2 linked regions of the Blastochloris tepida genome follow. The protein of the gene in region 2 interacts with the protein of the main gene of each other region in a pairwise test. Links are inferred from orthologs where the notes say so. Each region holds a gene or a part of one and is shown on either strand. Other genes may lie near its edges.

Region 1 (3,143 bases), 1.1 Mb from region 2 along the record:
GCGGCAATGGGCGCCGCGTCAACCGACTGTTCACCATCCTGACGGAAATATGGTGCCTCGAATCCGGCCCCGGACGCGGGCGGTCCGAACCCGGCGCCGGTCGATGCGGATGCCGGGACAATTCGGCCCGCGGCGTTCCAGGTTTGGAGACGACATTCCACGACACTCGCAACCTGGGTGTCGAACGGGCATCCGCAGAGGGTCGGGGCTCCCCGACCAGGAGGCATCATGCGCGTCTCGCTCGCCGCCCTCGTGGCGCTGCCGTGGGCCGTTCTGGCCGGGGGGCCGGCCTTGGCCGACTGGACGCCGGTCCAGCTCGGGCCGGGCGGGCCGATCATCGAGCAGGATTGGGGCCTCTACCGCCCCGGCCACGGCAGCCCGCGCATCCTCGACGGGCCGATCCTGATGCCGGTCCCGCGGCCGATCGGCATGCCCGAGCCGCTGCGCGTCCATTATGAAATGTTCTACGCCCGGCGCGGGTTCGTGCAGGGCATGCCGCCGAACGACGGGATCGTGCGCAAGGACACGCCGCCCTCGACGCGGTCCGGCGCGGTCCAGCAGGGCTGGGTCGGGCAGGTGTGGTCGGAGCCGACGTGGCAGCATTACTTCCCCGGCGGCGTCGAGCCCGGCGATCAGCCGGCGCCCAAGCCGGCCTCGGCGCCCAGGCCGGCGGAGCCGTTCTTCCGCATGTGGACGACGCCGACCATGCCGGACGTGCAGCCGACGCCGCCCTATAGCGGGCCGGATGCCGTCTACGCCCCGCAGATGGGGCCGCCCGGCCCTCCGGGGCCGCCAGGCCCGCGCCCGCCCGGACCGTGGCCACGGCCGCGCTGAGACGATTAAACCGAACGGGTCCGGGGCAACCCGACCCCAACGACCGCCGTCGGCGAAGTGCTTCCATCGCCGGCGGATCGGGTTTCCGGTGGCAAGCCGAGACGGCTTCCGGCCAGTTTCGGGTTTCGTCCCTCGAAGTCCCCCCACCCCCGACCCCTCCCCACCGCTCGCGAAGCTCGCGGGGGGAGGGGAGAAGCAAGATGCCTCTTCTCCCCTCCCCCCATGAACGCAGTGAATGGCGGGGAGGGGTCGGGGGTGGGGGGCAGAACGCCCCGGCGGCCTGGAGTGGGTCCCTGCGGGCCGGAAACCGCATCAGCGCTTGATGGCGCGGCTGGCGACATAGAGCGCCAGCGCCGCGGCGTTGGAGACGTTGAGGCTGTCGATGCGGCCCGGCAGGTCGATGCGGCCCAGCCGGTCGCAGGTCTCGCGGGTCTTCTGGCGCAGGCCCTTGCCCTCGGCGCCCAGCACCAGCGCCACCGGCGCGCTCAGTTCGAGGTCGCCCAGTTCGACGTCGCCGTTGGAATCGAGCCCGACCAGCGTGAAGCCGCGGTCGCGCAGGCCCTCCAGCGCGCGGGCGAGGTTCTGCACGGTGACCAGCGGCGTGTGCTCCAGCCCGCCCGAGGCGGCCTTGGCCAGCACGCCGGTGGCCTCGGGCGAATGGCGGTTGGTGGTGACGATGGCGCGCACCGCGAACGCCGCCGCCGAGCGCACGATGGCCCCGACATTGTGCGGATCGGTGACCTGATCGAGCACCAGCACGATGCCGTCGGTGGGCACGGCGTCGAGCTCGGGCGACTCCAGCGGATCGCACTCGGCATAGAGCCCCTGATGGACGGCATCGGCGCTGACCAGCCGGTCGATCTCGGCCGGCCGCACGATCTCCGGCGACGGATCGAGCAGGCCCGCCTCGGCGAGGCGCTTGGCGGCGTTCTCGGTGGCGAGCAGCCGGCGGATGCGGCGCGCCGGGTTGCGCAGCGCCTCGGACACCGGGTGCCAGCCATAGAGGATGATGAGGCTGTCGTCGCGGCGCGCCCGCTCGCGGCCGCCGCGCGGCCCGCCCTTGGCCGGGAAGGGCCGGCCGCCCGAGCGGCCCTTGCCGCCGAATGGCCGGCCCGCGCCGGACCATGGTCCGGATTTCGAGCGGGATTTCGCCCCGGATTTGGCGGCGGTGGCCGGGCGGCGCGAGTCGGCCCAGCCGCCGACGGACGAGTCGTCGGGGAGGTCGTCCGGCAGATCGTGATCGCCGGGGGCGGTGTCGGAATTGTCGGAAGGTGCTTGGGGCGAAGGTGCTTGGGGCATGGCGCCGTCTTCTCACGCCGCCCGCCCGCCGGCAAGACACGCAGGCCCGGCGCAGGGGAGGGACGCCCGCCGCGCACGGCCCAGGGCAGGTCCTTGACCCGATATTCCGCGCCGAAGCGGTGTCCACGCTTGTGGAGAATGCTCTGGCGTGTTGACAGGGGCGGATCCGACCACCATAAGACCGCCCACCGAGCCGGTTCCGCAGCCGAATGGCGACTGCGCGGAACGAGCGGTGCGGGGGAGTGTCCCGAGCGGCAAAGGGGGCGGACTGTAAATCCGCTGGCTATGCCTTCGTAGGTTCGAGTCCTACCTCCCCCACCATTCTTTTGATTTTCAGCAAAATCAATGGCTTGCGGCAGGGCGAACGGTCGGCCGACGCCACGGCTTGGCCATCTGCGGCCGCACCACGCGGCCAGGATCGCCGGCCTGTCCGCCGACAGGCGGCCGCCGCGCTGCCGCTGGCCTCGCGCCAATCCCCTGCGGATGGCGCCGACGAGACCCGCCGCGTGCCGCGCGCCTTGACGCCTCCGGGGAAATTTGAAATCTACATCCGACCGGCCGCGCCTGCGGCCGGTGTGGCGGCGCGGGTGTAGCTCAATGGTAGAGCAACAGCCTTCCAAGCTGATGACGAGGGTTCGATTCCCTTCACCCGCTCCAGACCTTCCAGGCGCCTGAGACCGGCGAGACGTTATATCAACGGCCGCGAGCGCGGGCCGTTGGGTCCGGTCGCGGATTTTCACGAAATCTCTGATTTCCCAAAAGAAAATCCGCGAGAGTCAACGGCACCACGCGTCAGCGTTTGGGCCGTTGGCATTAGAGCGTGATCCGATCCGACTGCATCAGATCGGACGCTCTAAGTTTCTGGTTTGTCGCATTTTCGCTGACGCGGCCCTTCGGGTCTTTCGCGCAACCGGTATCCACTTGCGCGGAAAATGCTCCAGGCGCCGGACGATCTCCAGCCGATTCGACCGCGATCCCGGGCACGATCCAGCCGTCCGCGCGCCGGCAAC
Region 2 (3,167 bases):
AATCCAAAATAATAACTATATACCAAAATTTATAAAAACCTAATTATAATTATTCAATCTCTATGATTTATAAATATTATTCTCCTAACTATAGGATATTATCATATATTTTTTCTACAAATTTCGAATTATAGAAATAATTATCAATATCTAGCATAACCTTTCCTTTTTTGTTGTTATAAGTTTGATAGCGAATTCCTCGGCCATCCGTATATCCAACGTTCACATTAATCCAAAAACGAAACTCACACGCATCAAAGCAACAAATATTATCGTCAATTGTCTCGGCATTGAATTTTTCCCGAATTCTTTGCAATTTACAGACTGTCATAACGAGATCAACAGGATTATCTCCAGACTCACCCCAAAGGAAATCGTCACAATCAAACGCGTCAAGATCGGCTTCTGAGAATTCCCAGCCACGACAGTCCTTCACCTCCCTTAGATCTCGGTAAGGATGAGTGTGAAAACTGCCAAGAAATGACAGATGTGGGGACCATAAATTAATTAAGGTATTTTTTATTTTAGCCGCACTTTTGTTTGGTGTAACATACCTATTATTTTTTTCTGCAGATATGCTAGTGCTCGACCTATCTAGATAAATAACTATTTCACCATCTCCAATGCATCTTTTTACTCCCCAGATGTACCCAAACGTTTCAACGGACTTATTTCGCTTTCTTGATCCCGCATTCACTGAATCTCCAAGCACGTATGCCTCAAGAGCAGCCAGCGTCATGGATTCGATTAACTTCTGAGAAAGTTGAATTCTAAAGAACACACTCGTACTCCCTGGATTCTAATCCTGCCTTCTCGCACTGTTACATACATAAATTTACATTCCCTTGCGTGCGCGCGCGCAACTCCCAATGCGTTCGCATGCATAGATCAAACGAACATAGGCTATCGGCGCACCGGTGGCTGAATAGGATATAATTTATCACAAACCGTCGACATGAGCTCTCGCAGCGTGAGCCCCGGTAGGACGCGAAATGGTCGCGCTGGGTCTGCGGCCTCAACGCCCGGCCGAAGGCCGCCATCCCGTCGCGAGGTCGACGTCGAGCCGCTCGTAGAGCGCGCGAGTCACGCGCGGCAGCACCTCGGGCAGATCCTCGGCGATCAGGCCGGGGCCGGCCTCGCGGCCGCTTTCGCCGTGCAGCCAGGTCGCCGCGGCCGCCGCCTCGAACGCCGGCATGCCCTGGCACACCAGCGCGGTGGCGATGCCGGCCAGCACGTCGCCGGAACCGGCGGTGGCGAGCCAGGGCGGCGCGTTGTTGGTGATGGCGGCGCGGCCGTCCGGCGCGGCGATCACGCTGTCGCCGCCCTTCAGCACCACGACGGCGCCGAGCCGGGCCGCGGCGCGGCGGGCGCGCTCCAGCTTCGACCCCTGACCGACCTCCTCGCCCGCGAGCAGCCTGGCGAACTCGCCCTCGTGCGGCGTCAGCACCACCGGCCGCTCCGGCTGGGCCTGGATGCGGTGAGCGAGATCGCCGGCGCGGCCGGCGAAGATCGTCAGCGCGTCGGCATCCAGCACGGCCGGGCGGCCCGAGGCCAGCGCGGCATCGACCAGCGCGAGCGCCTCCGGCCCGGTGCCGAGCGCCGGCCCCAGGCCGACGGCCCGGAAGCGGGAATCCGCCAGCAGGTCCGACAGCGCTGCGGCCTCGGCGAGCGGGCGCACCATCACCGCGGTGAGGCCCATGGCGTTCTCGTCCAGCGCGTCGAGGGGGCTTGCCACCGTCACCAGCCCGGCGCCAGCCCTGAGCGCCGCCCGCGCCGCCATGCGGATGGCGCCGGTGCGCCCGCGCGGCCCCGACACCATGACGGCGTGGCCACGGACATATTTGTGGTCGAGCAGCGTCGGCACCGGGAAATGCCCGCCCCACAGATCGGGGTCGTTGGCATAGGCGCGGGGGCCGACCGAGGCCACGGTGTCGTCGGCGATGCCGATGTCGGCAACGCGGATGCGGCCGCAATGCATGCGGCCGGGCAGCAGCAGGTGGCCGGGCTTCCGCCGGCAGAACGTCACCGTCTCGACCGCGCGCACCGCTGCGCCCATCACCGCCCCGGTGTCGCCATTGATGCCCGAGGGCAGGTCGACCGCCACCACCGGCACGCCGGAGCGGTTGATGCGGGCGATGAGATCGGCGGCCGCGCCCTCGACCGGGCGGTCGAGTCCGGCGCCGAACAGCGCGTCGATGATGAAGCCGGCACGCACGCTGTCGAACGCCTCCGGCGGCTCGATGTCGCCGCGGAAGCGCGCGGCCGCCTCGGCGGCGTCGCCCTTCAGGCGCTCGCGCCCGCCGAGAAGGATCAGTCGCACCGGGTAGCCGCGCTGGGCGAGGATGCGGGCGGCGACGAAGCCGTCGCCGCCATTATTGCCGGGGCCACACACCACAAGTGCCGGCGTCGCCAGCGGAAAGCGGCGCGAGGCGGTGTCGGCGACGGCGAGGCCCGCCTGATCCATCAAGGCGATGCCGGGCGTGCCGGCGGCGATGGTGCACCGGTCGGCCTCGGCCATCTCGGCGGTGGTGAGAAGATCGATCAGCATGACACCGGCTCCGGATACCGCTTTGCCCAGCCGCCCGTCAGAATGGCATTGTGCACAAACAAAAGGCGCAAATCAGTTCCCCTGATTGACCGCGGCCGGACGCGAGGCCTATTTTTTGGGCGCCCCGCCTGTTGGTTGGGCAAGCAACTGGGAACAATTGGGCAAGACATTTCGACCGTCCGCGCAAATCATTGTTCCGCAAGCACTATCTTAACCAGCCCCGTTGGCATGGGATCTGCTAACGCGCTGTCGGCCTGACCGGAGCGGGGCCGGCCGGCCAGGGAGACGCGAGCGATGAAAAAAATCGAAGCCATCATCAAGCCGTTCAAGCTCGATGAGGTGAAGGAGGCATTGCAGGAGGTCGGTCTCCAAGGCATCACTGTCACCGAAGCCAAGGGATTTGGACGCCAGAAAGGGCATACCGAACTCTATCGGGGCGCGGAATACGTTGTGGACTTTCTGCCGAAAGTGAAGATCGAAGTGGTCCTTTCCGACGACATGGTCGAGAAGGCGATCGACGCGATCCGGCGGGCGGCGCAGACCGGCCGCATCGGTGACGGCAAGATCTTCGTCTCCGACGTCGAGGAAGCCATCCGTATCCGGACCGGGGAGTCCGGGC

The links.
Region 1: the proteins of BLTE_RS11510 (region 2) and BLTE_RS06800 interact in binary tests that used the Escherichia coli proteins (3 or more experiments, as listed by UniProt). The link is inferred for Blastochloris tepida from one-to-one orthologs.

What each region holds. Positions count from the first base shown.
Region 1 is NZ_AP018907.1:1,456,432-1,459,574, forward strand. Bases 141-2,969 are described here. They hold BLTE_RS06800 (TrmH family RNA methyltransferase), read right to left. Parts: upstream 2,134-2,969; coding sequence 1,147-2,133; downstream 141-1,146. Other genes in these bases: BLTE_RS06795 (hypothetical protein), read left to right, coding at 229-834. UniProt on the Escherichia coli protein: Specifically methylates the ribose of guanosine 2251 in 23S rRNA.
Region 2 is NZ_AP018907.1:2,519,881-2,523,047, forward strand. What follows is about bases 280-3,132. They hold BLTE_RS11510 (NAD(P)H-hydrate dehydratase), read right to left. Parts: upstream 2,543-3,132; coding sequence 1,016-2,542; downstream 280-1,015. Other genes in these bases: BLTE_RS11505 (hypothetical protein), read right to left, coding at 280-739; BLTE_RS11515 (P-II family nitrogen regulator), read left to right, coding at 2,843-3,132. Also shown: more of BLTE_RS11505, read right to left, coding at 89-279; more of BLTE_RS11515, read left to right, coding at 3,133-3,167. UniProt on the Escherichia coli protein: Bifunctional enzyme that catalyzes the epimerization of the S- and R-forms of NAD(P)HX and the dehydration of the S-form of NAD(P)HX at the expense of ADP, which is converted to AMP.